2 regions of the Micromonospora sp. WMMD956 genome follow, and region 1 is predicted to be linked to the other one. Evidence: riboswitches for the same ligand, from Rfam matches in the RefSeq annotation. Region 1 holds a riboswitch; the other holds the start of a gene.
The links. A riboswitch is a leader RNA that binds a small molecule or an ion and turns the genes downstream of it on or off. The one in region 1 is predicted to bind thiamine pyrophosphate.

Region 2: linked by a shared signal. The riboswitch ahead of O7628_RS05070 (ECF transporter S component) and the one ahead of O7628_RS08120 (thiamine phosphate synthase) in region 1 are both predicted to bind thiamine pyrophosphate.

Annotation. Positions count from the first base shown of each region.
Region 1 covers NZ_JARUBI010000005.1:1,761,980-1,769,181, reverse strand. Annotated here, with positions in the region: gene O7628_RS08125 (ThuA domain-containing protein) at 1-1,989, opposite strand, end outside; TPP riboswitch at 2,477-2,584, shown strand; gene O7628_RS08120 (thiamine phosphate synthase) at 2,579-3,205, shown strand; gene thiO (glycine oxidase ThiO) at 3,253-4,398, shown strand; gene thiS (sulfur carrier protein ThiS) at 4,614-4,814, shown strand; gene O7628_RS08105 (thiazole synthase) at 4,819-5,604, shown strand; partial or broken gene O7628_RS08100 (thiamine phosphate synthase) at 5,706-6,446, shown strand; gene thiD (bifunctional hydroxymethylpyrimidine kinase/phosphomethylpyrimidine kinase) at 6,689-7,202, shown strand, end outside.
Region 2 covers NZ_JARUBI010000005.1:1,098,442-1,105,643, reverse strand. Annotated here, with positions in the region: gene recO (DNA repair protein RecO) at 1-81, shown strand, start outside; gene O7628_RS05090 (isoprenyl transferase) at 90-893, shown strand; gene gndA (NADP-dependent phosphogluconate dehydrogenase) at 999-2,444, opposite strand; gene O7628_RS05080 (energy-coupling factor transporter transmembrane component T) at 2,578-3,378, opposite strand; gene O7628_RS05075 (ABC transporter ATP-binding protein) at 3,410-4,846, opposite strand; gene O7628_RS05070 (ECF transporter S component) at 4,884-5,474, opposite strand; TPP riboswitch at 5,544-5,649, opposite strand; gene O7628_RS05065 (permease) at 5,973-6,914, shown strand; gene O7628_RS05060 (TIGR03943 family protein) at 6,911-7,202, shown strand, end outside.

The DNA of each region.
Region 1 (7,202 bases):
GCCGTCCTGGCTGACCTGCATCGTGTACATCTTCGACTGGTTCCACTCGCCGAGCAGCGCCTTGCCGTCGTAGTACGCCGGCCACTTGCGGTCCGACGTGCTGTCGGCGTCGTACCGGTAGACCGGGCCGCCCATCGGGGCGCCGCCGCCGCCGATCTCGGGGAAGCGCGGGTCGCCCGCGTAGCCGTAGTCCACGGTCGCCGGGATGGCCGGCGGCAGGTTCGTCAGGCCGGTGTTGTTCGGCGAGTCGTTCACCGGCGCGGCGCAGTTGAACTTCGCCCCGCTCGGCCCGTTCGGGAAGGTGTAGTCGTTGTACGCCTTGTTGTTGCCGGTGCAGTACGGCCAGCCGTAGTTGCCGGCGGTGGCGACGATGTTCCACTCCACCAGGCCCTCGGGGCCGCGGTCCGGGTTGGCCGAGTTGGCGTCCGGTCCGTAGTCGGCGACGTAGAGGGTGTCGGTCTTCTGGTCGACGCCGATCCGGAACGGGTTACGGAAGCCCATGCCGAAGATCTCGGGGCGGGTCTTCGCGGTGCCCGGCGCGAACAGGTTCCCCGTGGGGATCGTGTAGGTGCCGTCGTCCTCCGGGTGGATCCGGATCACCTTGCCGCGCAGGTCGTTGGTGTTGCCGGCGCTGCGCTGCGCGTCGTAGTCCTGCCGGCCGGCCCGCTCGTCGATCGGCGTGAAGGCGCTCGACTCGAACGGGTTGGTGTTGTCACCGGTGGCCAGGTACAGGTTGCCCTTCGAGTCGAAGGTCATGCTGCCGCCGGCGTGGCAGCAGGTGTTGCGCTGCGTGTCGACCTGGAGGACGACCTTCTCGGTGGCCTTGTCGATGGCGTCACCGTTGACGGTGAACCGGGACAGGTAGTTGCGGGGGCCGCCACCGGCCGGCGCGTAGTACAGGTAGATCCACTTGTTGGTGGCGAAGTCCGGGTCGAGGCGGAGGCCGAGCAGGCCGTCCTCGTTGCCGGTGAAGACGTCCAGCTTGGTCGCGGTGACCGTGTTGCCGGTGTCCGGCTTGATGATCTGCACCCGGCCGTCACGCTCGGCGTAGAACACCCGACCGTCCGGAGCGATGTCCAGCTCCATCGGGTTGTTGGTGTTGCTGTCCAGCGTCACCTTGTCGAAGTTCGAGGTCTTCGAGGCGCCGCAGTCGGCCTTCTCCACGCCCGCGGCGGTGCGGATGCCGCCGAGCAGGTGGGCCAGGAACTCGGGCTCCTGGTACGACTGCTGGGTGTGGCCGCCGCCGGTGTACCAGGCCCGGCCGCCGTCGTAGTCCTGGCACCAGGCGGTCGGGTGGTCGGCGCCCATCGCGCCGGTGCCCGGGGTGTAGGACTTCTCGTCCAGGCTGGCCAGGACGTGCACGTTGGCGCGCGGGTTGGTCCGGAAGTTGTACCACTCGTCGAACCGGGACCACTTGTCCGGCAGCGTGGCCGTGGACGGGTGGGCGTGGTCCTCGACCTTGACGGTGGCCTGCTGGTTGGCCGGGTGGTTGGAGAAGTACGCGCCGACCAGCTTGCCGTACCAGGGCCAGTCGTACTCGGTGTCCGACGCGGCGTGGACGCCGGCGTAGCCGCCGCCGGCCTGGATGTAGCGCTCGAACGCGGCCTGCTGGTCGGCGGTGAGGACGTCACCGGTGGTCGACAGCCAGATCACGGCCTGGTACTTCGCGAGGTTGGCGTCGTTGAACGCGGCGCCGTCCTCGGTCGTGTCGACGGTGAAGCCGTTGTCGGTCCCGAGCTTCTGGATCGCGGCGATGCCGGCCGGGATCGCGTCGTGCCGGAAGGCGGCGGTCTTGGAGAAGACGAGCACCGAGAACGGGTCCGTGGCGGCGGCCGCCACGGGGGCCGCCGCCAGGGGCGCCGCCTGCGCGGCGGCCGGTGCCGCCTGGGCGGGGGTGCCGGCGACCAGGCCGGTGGCGACGAGGGACAGGCTGAGAAGTGAGGAACTGAGGATGCCGCGAGGTATGCGGCGGCGGCGGGATGGAGACACTCCATGCTCCTTTTGTCCGAGCTGGACAGTGGTGGGCTCGGGGACGACTTCGCCGCAGACCGTCCCCGGTCGGTGCGGGTGCCGGGTCGGACCAGCGCCCGGGCACCTGTAACGTCGGCGCGGGCCTGGGCCCGCGCCGGTCGGACCGGCACGCGAGGGGGCCGCGTGCCGGTGGTCGGTGGGCGGTCACGCCAGGGCCGTCCACCGGTCGGATCGGGGTGGACGACCACGCCAGGGCCGCTCACCGGTAGGTCGGTGCGGGCCACGCCGAGGCCACGCGCCGAAATATGTCGATCGGTTGAACAAATTAGCGCCGCTGGACTCGTTTCCGGCAAGGCGTCGGCGTGTAACGATTCGGTATCGGCGATCGGCCTATCCGGCGCATGCGGAGGAATGGGGAGAAGTGGCTCGCCGGCCGGTTGATCGTGGTCTGGACCACCGGTCGGATCCCTTGGCGGATCGACCGATCCGTCGTACGGTGACACGGAAGTAACCCACGGGAGCCCGGTGCACCGGGCTGAGAGGGGGGCTGGAGCCCCCGACCGTCGAACCTGATCCGGGTAATGCCGGCGCAGGGAGGAGAGTTGCCGTGCCGTCCCTTGGACGACTGCATCTGATCACCGACACCCGGCCGGGGCGCGACCCCCTCGCCGTGCTGCGCGCCGCCCTGCCGGTGGCCCGCGCCGAGCTGGTCGTCCAGGTCCGGGTCACCGACGACGCCACCGACCGCGAGGCGTACGACCTCGCCCGGCGGGCGGTCGCCCTGTGCGCCCCGTACGGGGCGACGTGCCTGGTCAACGACCGGCTGCACGTGGCGCTCGCGGTCGGCGCCGCCGGCGGCCACGTCGGCGCGGACGACCTGCCCGTCCCGGCGGCCCGCCGGATCCTCGGCCCCACCGCGGTGCTCGGCGCGACCGCCCGGTCACCGGGACCGGCCGCCGAGGCGGTGGCCGGCGGGGCCAGCTACCTCGGCGTCGGCCCCTGCCACGCCACCGACACCAAGGCGGGGCTGCCGGACCCGATAGGCCCCGCCGGGGTACGCGCCGTGGCCGGGGCCGTGGCGGTGCCGGTGATCGCCATCGGCGGGGTGACCGCCGCCGGTGTCCCGGCGCTGCGCGCCGCCGGGGCGTACGGGGTGGCGGTGGTCGGGGCGCTCTCCGCCGCCGCCGATCCGGCGCGCGCCACCGCCGAGCTGCTCGGGGCGCTGACGTGCTAGCCGGCGCCGGGGTGTCCGGCGGCGCTGCGGCGTCCGGGGGAGCTGACATGTTAGGAAGGGACCCTTCCTATACAGAAAGCGTTAACAGGGGGCCCTTCCTTACCGACGTGGCGGTGGTGGGGGGCGGGGCCGTCGGGCTGGCCGTGGCGTGGCGGTGCGCGGCGCGCGGGCTGCGCGTCACCGTGCACGACCCGGCCCCCGGGGCGGGCGCGTCCCACGTCGCCGCCGGGATGCTGTCGCCGGTCGCCGAGTCCTACTTCGGCGAACGGGAGCTGACCGCGCTGCTGGTCGCCTCGGCCGCCCGCTGGCCCGCGTTCGCCGCCGAGCTGACCGCCGCCAGCGGCGTCGACCTCGGGTACCGCACCGAGGGCACCCTCGTCGTCGGGCTCACCGGCGACGACCTCGCCGAGGCACGGCGGCTGTGGTCGTACCAGCGGGACCTGGGGCTGCCGATCAGCCCGCTGCGCCCGTCGGAGCTGCGCGACCGCGAACCGGCGCTCGCCACCCGGGTGCGCGGCGGCGCGATCGCCCCCGGCGATCACCAGGTCGACCCCCGGCGGCTGGTCACGGCGCTGCGCACCGCCGCCGGGCGGGCCGGCGCGACCCTCGTCGCCGGCGGGGTGCGGTCGCTGTCCGACCTCGACGCCCGGGTCACCGTCGTCGCGGCCGGCTGCGGGGCCGCCGCGCTCACCGGGCTGCCGGTCCGCCCGGTCAAGGGCCAGATCCTGCGGCTGCGCGCGCCCGACGGCGGCCCGCCGGGCTTCCGGCACGTCCTCCGGGGGTACGCCGACGGCGAACCCGTCTACCTGGTGCCCCGCTCCAGCGGGGAGGTGGTGGTCGGCGCGACCGTCGAGGAACGCGCCGACACCGACGTCACCGCCGGGGCGGTGCTGCGGCTGCTCCGCGCCGCCGTGGATCTCGTCCCCGAGCTGGCCGAGTACGACCTGGTCGAGGCGACCGCCGGGCTGCGCCCCGGCACCCCCGACAACAGGCCGGTCATCGGGCCGCTGCCCGGCCGGCCCGGCGTGCTCGCCGCCACCGGCCACCACCGGCACGGCATCGTGCTCACCCCGGTCACCGCCGACCTCGTCACCGACCTGATCGTCACCGGGCAGGCGGGCTCCCCGGCGGTGGATCCGCTGCTCGCCCCCTTCACCCCCGAGCGGTTCGCCGGCCAACGCCGGTCCGACTGACCGCCGTCGACCCGACCGACCCGACCACCCGACCGACCCGCGCCACCGACCCGCGCCACCGGTCCGCGAGCCGCGCACCGAGCCGCGCACCGAGCCGCGCACCGAGCCGCGCCACTGGTCCGGCCGGGCCGCCGCCGGCCTGACCGATCGCGTCCGGCCCGGCGCGTCCCGTCACCGGTGGCGGGCCGAGGACGCATCCGAGGAGGAGCACCCACATGGAACTGACGGTGAACGGCACCGGGCGTACCCTGCCCGCCGGAGCGACCGTGGCCGACCTGGTCGGCCTGGTCACCGATCAGCGGCGCGGCCTCGCCGTCGCGGTCAACGGCGAGGTCGTGCCGCGCGGCGGCTGGCCGGGGACCCCGCTGCGCGACGGCGACCACGTCGAGGTGCTCAGCGCCGCCCAGGGCGGGTGACGGCATGTCCCACGAGGGCTTCGCGTTCGAGCTGGGCGGCGTGACGTTCGGGTCCCGGCTGATCCTCGGCACCGGCGGCGCGGCCAGCCTGCACGCGCTGGAGCAGGCGATCCGGGCGTCCGGCACCGAGCTGGTGACGCTCGCGCTGCGCCGCGTCGACACCGCCCCCGCCATGGGCGGCGGGCTGCTGGAGCTGCTGGAGCGGTGCGGGGTGCGGCTGCTGCCGAACACGGCCGGCTGCTACACGGCCGGCGAGGCGGTGAAGGTGGCCCACCTGGCCCGCGAGGCGTTCGACACGGACTGGGTGAAGCTGGAGGTGATCGGCGACGAGCGCACGCTGCTGCCCGACGGGGTGGAGCTGCTGCGCGCCGCCGAGATCCTGGTCGCGGACGGGTTCACCGTGCTGCCGTACACGTCGGACGACCCGATCCTGGCCCGGCGGCTCGCCGACGTCGGCTGCGCGGCGGTGATGCCGGCGGGCGCGCCGATCGGCTCCGGCCTGGGCGTGAACAACCCGCACCACATCCGCCTGATCCGGCAGGGCGTCGACGTGCCGGTGATCCTCGACGCGGGGATCGGCACCGCGTCCGACGCGGCGCTCGCCATGGAGCTGGGCTGCGACGCCGTGCTGCTGGCCAGCGCCGTCACCCGGGCCGCCGACCCGGTCGCGATGGCCACCGCGATGCGGTACGCGGTCGGGGCGGGCCGCCTGGCGGCCGGGGCGGGCCGCATCCCCCGCCGCTTCCACGCCCTGCCCTCCACCCCCGACGAGGGAAGGCCCGACCTGTGACCCCACCCCCCGCCCTACCCCCCGCGGATCTTGGAAGGGAACGGCCCCTCCAGGGGCCGGATTCTTCCAAGATCTCGTCGCCGACGCCGTGCGGCGTCGTCCTGCTGGCCGATCGGGGAGGAGACGCCACGGGAGGGGCCGGGCCGGGGGAGCTCGTGCGGGTGGTGGCGGGTGCCGTCGCCGGGGGAGTGCGCTGGGTGGTGCTGCGGGAGAAGGGCCTGCCCCGCGCCGAGCGGGCCGCGCTCGCCGCCGAGCTGCGCCCGATCCTCGCCGAGGCCGGCGGCACCCTGGTCGTGGCGGGCCCCGACCCGCTCGGTGGCGACGCCGTGCACCTCCCGGCCGCCGGCCCCTACCCGCCGCCGCGCCGCGACCCGACCGGCCACGCCCCCACCGACCCGACCGGCCACGCCCCCACCGACCCGGCCGACCGCCCCGTCTCGACCCGCCCCGAAACGGTCTACCGCGCCGGCCCCGCCGACCGCCCCGGCTGCCCCGGCCCCGCCGACCGCCCCGGCCCCGCCGGTCGTGCCCGCCCGTGGCTCGTCGGCCGGTCCTGCCACGACGCGGCCGAGCTGGCGCGGCTGACCACCGAGGACTACGCGACCCTCTCCCCGGTGTACCCGAGCAGGTCGAAGCCCGGCTACGGCCCGCCCCTGGGGGCCCGGCGGCTCGGCGAGCTGATCCGGTTCAGCCCCGTGCCGGTCCTCGCCCTCGGCGGCATCGAGACCCCGGAGCAGGTGCGCGCCTGCCTGACGGCGGGCGCGGCGGGCGTGGCGGTGCAGGGCGCGATCCTGCGCGCCGGGGATCCGGCCGGGGCAGCCGCCGCGCTGACGACCGCCTGGGCCGAGGCCGCCGCGCTGACCACAGACTGGCCCGAGGTCGCCGCCCTGACGACCGCCCGGGCCGGGGCCCGAAGCCGTTGCCAGCACGCGGAGACCCAGGGCACGGGGCTGCGGCCGACCGTGCCCACGCAGGGATCAAGCCTGACCGCCCGGAGTGGGCACGGTCGGCCGCAGCCCCCCGCCGCACCCACCACCACGGTCCCGGCCACCACCCCGACGGACCGAGCGAGCGAGGCGACCAGGTGACCCCGACGACCGTGCTGACCATCGCCGGCTCCGACTCCGGCGGGGGTGCCGGCATCCAGGCCGACCTCAAGGTCTTCGCCGCGCTCGGCGCGTACGGCACGAGCGTCCTCACCGCCGTCACCGCGCAGAACACCCGGGGCGTGGACGCCGTCCTGCCGCTGCCGCCGCGCACCGTCACCGAGCAGCTCGACAGCGTGCTCGGCGACTTCCGGGTGCGGGCGGTGAAGACCGGGATGCTCGGCAACCCGGCCGTCGCCGACGCGGTCGCCGACGCCGCGCGGGCGGGACGCCTGCCGCACCTCGTCGTCGACCCGGTGCTCGTGGCCACCAGCGGGCACCGTCTCGGCGTGGTCGAGGCGGTCGAGCGGCTGCTGCCGTACGCCGAGGTGGCGACGCCGAACTGCGCGGAGGCCGCCGCCCTCACCGGACGCCCGGTGACCACGGTCGAGGAGATGGTGGCCGCCGCCGAGGCCCTCGTCGCCGGCGGCCCGGCGCACGTGGTGGTCACCG
Region 2 (7,202 bases), 660 kb from region 1:
CTACGCTCGCTGCCGCTGGTCGACCGGGGCGGCCCGACGGCCGGCGGTGCCGCCGCCGTGGACAGGGGGAAGACCGAGTGATCCGTTCGATGAGGGCCGGCCGGCGCGAGCCGGTGCCGCCGACTCCGCACCCGTCGGGCGCCCGGCCCCCGGCGCTGCCGGGCGACGCGCTGCCGAAGCACGTCGCGATCGTCATGGACGGCAACGGCCGGTGGGCCAAGGAACGGGGGCTGCCCCGCACGAAGGGCCACGAGCAGGGCGAGCACAGCCTCTTCGACACCGTCGAGGGCGCGATCGAGCTGGGCATCCCCTACCTGTCGGCGTACGCGTTCTCCACCGAGAACTGGCGGCGCTCCCCGGACGAGGTCCGGTTCCTGATGGGTTTCAACCGGGACGTCATCCGTCGCCGCCGCGACCAGCTCGTCGACCTGGGCGTGCGGGTCGTCTGGTCGGGCCGGGCCGGTCGGCTGTGGAAGAGCGTCATCTCCGAGTTGCAGACCGCCGAGGAGATGTCGCGCGGCAACTCGACGCTGACGCTCCAGTTCTGCGTCAACTACGGCGGGCAGGCCGAGATCGCCGACGCGGCCGCCGCGATCGCCCGCGACGTGGCGGCGGGCCGGCTCGACCCGGGCAAGGTCACCGAGAAGACCGTGGCGAAGTACCTCTACCACCCGGAGGTCCCCGACGTGGACCTCTTCCTCCGCCCGTCCGGCGAGGAGCGGATCTCCAACTTCCTGCTCTGGCAGACCGCGTACGCGGAGCTGGTGTTCCTCGACACCCTCTGGCCCGACTTCGACCGCCGGCACCTGTGGTACGCGTGCGAGCTGTACGCCCAGCGGGACCGCCGGTTCGGCGGGGCGCTGCCCAACCCGGTCGCCCCGCCGCAGCCCTGACCCGCCGCGGCCCGAGTCCTGCCGACCGAACCCGATTGTGCCGACCCGACCGCGCCGGTGCCGCCCCCGAACCCTGGGGCGGCACCGGCGCGGTGGCGTCGCTGCTCAGGCCTCCACTTCGGCGCGGCCCTCGGTGGCCCACAGGGTGTGGAACGAGCCGTCCCGGTCCACCCGGCGGTAGGTGTGCGCGCCGAAGTTGTCCCGCAGCCCCTGCAACAGCGCGGCGGGTAGCCGCTCGGCGCGCAGCCCGTCGAAGTACGCCAGCGACGACGAGAACGCCGGCGTCGGCACCCCGGCCCGCGCCGCGTCGACGACGACCCGCCGCCAGCTCGGCACGCCCGCGCTGACCGCCTCGGCGAAGTACGGCGCGACCAGCAGCGACGGCAGCTCCGGCTCGGCGTCGTACGCCTCCTTGATCCGGTCCAGGAAGCGGGCCCGGATGATGCAGCCGCCCCGCCAGATCGTGGCGGTGCCGCCCAGGTCGATGTCCCAGTCGTACTCGCTGCTGCCGGCGCGGATGTGGTCGAAGCCCTGCGCGTACGCGACGATCTTGCTGGCCAGCAGCGCGCGCCGCACGTCCTCGACGAAGGTGTCGCGGTCCTCGACCTGCCACTTCTCCCCGGCGTCGCCGAAGGCGCGGCGGGCGGCCTCGCGCTGGCCGGCGTGCCCGGACAGCGACCGGGCGAACGTCGCCTCGGCGATGCCGGTGATCGGGATGCCCAGGTCGAGCGCGCTCTGCACCGTCCAGCGGCCGGTGCCCTTCTGCTCGGCCTGGTCGAGCACCACGTCCACGAAGGCCCGGCCGGTCGCCGCGTCGGTGTGCCCGAGGACCTCGGCGGTGATCTCGATGAGGAACGACTCCAGCTCGCCGGTGTTCCACTCCCGGAAGATCTCCGCGATCTCCGCCGGGCTCGCCGACAGCCCCGCCCGCAGCAGGTCGTACGCCTCGGCGATGAGCTGCATGTCGGCGTACTCGATGCCGTTGTGGACCATCTTGACGAAGTGGCCGGCGCCGTCGGGGCCGATGTGCCGGCAGCACGACGTGCCGTCCACCTGCGCGGCGATCTTCTCGAACATCGGGCCGAGCTTCGCGTACGACTCGGCGGAGCCGCCCGGCATGATGCTGGGCCCGAGCAGCGCGCCCTCCTCGCCGCCGGACACGCCGGTGCCGGAGAAGTGCAGCCCCTTGGCGCGCAGCGCCTCCTCCCGCCGTCGCGTGTCGGCGAAGTGGGCGTTGCCGCAGTCGACGATGATGTCGCCCTCGTCGAGCAGCGGCACCAGCTCGTCGATCACCGCGTCGGTCGGTGCGCCCGCCTTGACCATGATGATTACGGCGCGGGGGCGTTCCAGCGAGCCGACGAAGTCCGCCAGGGACTCGGACGGCACGAACGTCCCCTCGTCACCGTGCTCGGCGACCAGGCTGCGGGTCCGCTCCGGCGACCGGTTGTGCACCGCCACCGTGAACCCGTTCCGGGCCAGGTTCCGGGCCAGGTTCCGGCCCATCACCGCCAGCCCCGTCACGCCGATCTGCGCCGTCGCCTGTTGCGTCATCCGTACCCGCCACCTCTCGCGTCGCCTGTAGTGCTGCGACGGTATCGCGCCGCCGGGCGGACCGGGACCGGTGGGCGACGCGGTGTCACAGTGTGGTGGCGTCCGCGCCGCAGCCGCCGCGCTGACCTGCGGGTCAGCCGACCAGCGGGCGGAACGTGCCCAGGGCGACGCTGACCGCCAGCGCCGCGCCGGCCAGCGCCGCCGCCCCGGCGACCAGCAGCCCGTCGGCGGGGCCGAACCGCTGCCGCCGGGCGACCGTGCGGGGCGTGGCCGCGTCGAAGCCCCGGGCGTCCATCGCCACGGCCAGCCGGGTGCCCCGCCGGATCGCGCCGACCAGCAGCGCGAACGCGGTCGAGACGAACAGCCGCAGCCGGGCCACCGGGTTGCGGCCGGCGTCCACCCCGCGCGCCCGCCGGGCCATGCTGATCATCTGCCACTCCTGGCCGAGCAGCGGCACCAGCCGGAACGCCGCCAGCGCCCCGATCGCGAAGCGGGCCGGGGCCCTCGCGTTCTGCACCAGCGCGTCGGCCAGGTCGGTCGGGTCGGTGGTGGCGAAGACCATCACCCCGGGCAGCGCCACCGCGAGCATGCGCAGGGCCAGCCCGAGCGCGGTCAGCAGCACCCCGCTGGTGACCGCCACCGGCCCCGCCTCGACCAGCGTCCGGCCGGTGCGCTCGGCGGCGAACAGGACCAGGGTCACCACGATGCCGGCGGCGCTGAGCAGCAGCGGCGCGGCCCGCCGGGCGAGCACCCCGTAGCGGATGCCGAACAGCGGCAGCACGGCCAGCTCCACGCCGATGGCGACGGCCGGCGCCACCGGGTCGAGGGTGGCGAGCAGGGTGAACGAGAAGACCAGCGCGGCGGCGACCTTCGCCACGGGGTTGCGCCGGGCCAGCGGGGCCCCGGGTGCGGCGACCGGCTCGATGCTGATCACGCGACCACCGCCCGTCGGCGGCCGGTGCCGGTCACGCCGCCACCGCCGCCGGGTCTCGGGTGAGGGTGAGCCGCCGGTCGGCCAGGGCCGCCACGAAGTCCGCGTCGTGGGTGACGGCGACGACGCCGTGCCCCTCGTCGCGCAGCTCGGCGAACAGGTCCACCAGCTCCAGCCAGGTGCGCCGGTCCTGGCCGAAGGTGGGCTCGTCGCAGACCAGCAGGCGGGGCGCGGTGGCCAGGGCCGTCGCCACGCTCAGCCGCCGCGCCTCCCCACCCGAGAGGGTGTACGGGTTCGCGCGCGCCAACCGCGCCAGGCGCAGCCGGTCCAGCAGCCCGTCCACGGTGGCCCGGACGGCGGCCTCGCCGTGGCCGGTGCGGCGCGGCCCGAGGGCCAGCTCGTCGTAGACCGTGCCGGTGACGAACTGGTGCTCCGGGTCCTGGAAGACCGACCCGATCCGGCGGGCCAGGGCGGGCGCCCGCCAGCGGTGCGGCGCGGTGGCGGCGTCCCGCCCGGCCAGCTCCCGGGTCGCCGCCACCCGCCCGGCCCCGGGGCGCAGCAGGCCGCCCAGCAGCAGCGCCAGGGTGGACTTGCCCGCCCCGTTCGGGCCGAGGACGGCGAGCGCCTCGCCGGCGCGTACCGCCAGGTCGGTCGGGGCGAGGCGGGGCGGCAGGGCGGCCCCGTCGGCGGTGAGCAGCGCCGCGCCGGGGGCGGCGGCGGCCCGCCGGGGCGGCACCGTCCGGCCGGGCACCCAGACCCCCTCGGCGGCGAGCGCGTCGCCGTGGGCGGCGAAGACGGCCTCCGGCGGCCCGTCGGCGCGCAAGCCGCCGCCCGGCTCCAGCACCACCACCCGGTCGACCAGCGGCAGCGCCTCGGCGACCCGGTGCTCGACCAGGACCAGCGCGGTGTCGGCGGTGACGGCGTCGGCCACGGCCCGGCGGACCAGCGCCGCCCCGGCCGGGTCGAGGTTGGCGGTCGGCTCGTCGAGCAGCAGCAGCCCCGGCCGCAGGGCGAGCGCCCCGGCCAGCGCGAGCCGCTGCTGTTCGCCGCCGGAGAGGGCGGCGGTCGGGCGGTCCCGGTGGTAGGGGAAACCGACCCGGCGCAGCGCCTCGTCCACCCGGGGCCAGATCTCACCGGCGGGCACGCCGCGGTTCTCCAGCCCGAACGCGACGTCGTCGCCGCAGCGGGCCATCACGAGCTGGCTCTCCGGGTCCTGGAAGACGATGCCGACCCGGTCCCGGTCGGCGCGGGGGTCGACGCCGTCGACCTCGACGACGCCCTCCTGCTCGCCCGAGTCGGCGGAGAGCAGCCCGGCCAGGGCGGCCAGCAGCGTGCTCTTGCCGGCCCCGGAGGGCCCCAGCAGCAGCACCCGCTCGCCGGCCCCGACGCTCAGGTCGACCCCGCGCACCGCCCAGGCCCGCCGCCCGGCGTGCCGCCACCCGAACCCCCGCACCACCACCCGCGCCGTCACCCGTCCCCCTCCCCGGTCGGCATGTGGACCGATCGCGCTAGATCGGGGTGCGGGTGCGGGCGGCGGGGAAGCGGTCCAGGACGCCCGTGGTGAGCAGGGCGCGCAGGAGGGCCCACGCGCCCGCGCCCGCGATGACCGTGGCGCTGACCACGGTGAGCAGGGCGTACGGGAGGCGGTAGCCGGTCAGGTCGTACTCGGCGTTCCACACGAGGAAGTCGAACAGGGCGGCGCCGACGCCGGTGAGCGCCCCGGCGAGCAGCGCGGTCGGCAGCCGGAACGAGCGGTAGCGGAACGCGGCGAACGCCAGCTCCGCGCCGAGGCCCTGGACCATGCCCTGCGGGATCACCGTGCCGGCCCACTGGCTGCCCAGCAGGGCGGACAGGACGGCGGCGACGGTCTCGCAGTACAGGGCCGCGCCCGGCTTGCGGATCACCAGGCCGCCGAGCACGGCCGGCATCAGCCAGACGCCGTAGAGCAGGGTCTGCGCGGGCGGGAAGAACGCGAACGCCCCCTCGGTGGCGCTCCAGACCAGCCCCCAGGCCCAGAAGATGACGCCGAAGGCGACGGCGATCACCGAGGCGACCACGATGTCGATCGTGCGCCAGCGGTTGCTGTCGGTGTGGTTCATGGTGGCTCCCAGTCCTTGACGAACCAGGAGAAGACGCACGCCGCGCCCGGTGCACCGGACGTCGACGCGGCTGGAGGTCGACCGAACTCCCTGCGCTGGCATTACCCAGATCAGGTTCGAGGGTCTGCGGGCGGTGCCCGCACTCTCAGCGCTGTGCGCTCCCCTGTCGGATGTGAAGTTGTCTTCCCGACGCTAACACCCGGGAAGATCACCGGGCAAAGTGATCTTTCCGCAGCTCACGAGGGAGGATCGGCGGAACCCGGTCACCGCCGTCCCGGCGTCGTCCGTCGACCCGGCCCGCCGGGCGCGATAGTGTCGCGCCGCCGGACCTCACCCGCCTCCAGGGAGCAGACCGTGGCGTCGACGACCGACAGCTCCGCGCCGCCCGCCGGCCCCGACGGGCGGGCCCCGGCGACGGGGCCGGGCGGCGGGGACCGGCCGGACGTACCCCAGGGGGAGGCGGCGTCGGGCGGGCCGCGACGGTCGGTCGGCGGCCGGATCGGCTCGGTCGAGGTGCTGGCCGCGCTGCTGGTTCTCCTGATCGTGTTCCGCGCGCAGCTCGCCGCCGCGCTGTCCGCGCCCCGGTTGCAGACCTGGACGACGGTCTTCGTCTCGGTGCTGGTGCAGGCCGTGCCCTTCCTCGTCTTCGGGGTGCTGCTCTCGGCGGTGATCGCGGTCTTCGTGCCGCGCTCGTTCTGGGCCCGGGCGCTGCCCCGGCACCCGGCCCTCGCGGTGCCGGTGGCCAGCGCCGCAGGCGTGGTGCTGCCCGGCTGCGAGTGCGGCTCGGTGCCGATCGCCGGGTCGCTGATCCGGCGCGGCGTGACCCCGGCGGCGGCCCTGGCGTTCCTGCTCGCCGCCCCGGCGGTCAACCCGGTCGTGCTCGCCGCCACCGCCGTCGCCTTCCCCGGCGCTCCGGAGATGGTGCTCGGCCGGGCGGTCGCCAGCCTGGTCGTCGCCATGGTCATGGGGTGGCTCTGGCTGCGGCTCGGCCGCGCCGACTGGATCCGGCTGCCGCGCCGGCCCGAGCTCGACGGCGCGTCGCGGGGCGCGGCCTTCTGGGCGGCCGTGCGCCACGACGTCGTGCACGCCGGGGGCTTCCTGGTCGTCGGCGCGATGGCCGCCGCCAGCATCAACGTGCTGGTGCCGGAGCGCTGGCTGCAGACCCTGGCCGACAAGCCGGTGCTGTCGGTGCTCGCCCTGGCCGTGCTCGCCGTGCTGCTGTCCATCTGCTCGGAGGCCGACGCCTTCGTCGCGGCGTCGCTGTCGCAGTTCTCCCTCACCTCCCGGCTCGTCTTCCTGGTGGTCGGGCCGATGGTCGACCTCAAGCTGATCTCGATGCAGGCCGGCGTCTTCGGCCGCCGGTTCGCGGTCCGGTTCGCCCCGGCGACGTTCGCGGTCGCCGTCGGCGTGGCCAGCCTCGCCGGGGCGGTGCTGCTGTGAACCGGCAGGCGCAGGCCGTCGTCCTGCTGCTGCTCGGCGGCGCGGTGGTCCGGGCCAGCGTCACCGACCTCTACCTGCGCTACGTCAAGGAGGGGCTGCGGCCGTTCCTGATCGCCGCCGGGCTCGTGCTGGTCGTCGCCGCGGTCATGACCCTGTGGTACGACCTGCGCCCCGCCCCGCGCGGCGACGCCCACGGGGCCGACGACGACGGGCCCGGGGCCGGGCCCGGCGGGCACCCGGCCGACGACGACGGGCACGGGCACGGCCACCACGGGCCGCGCGTCGGCT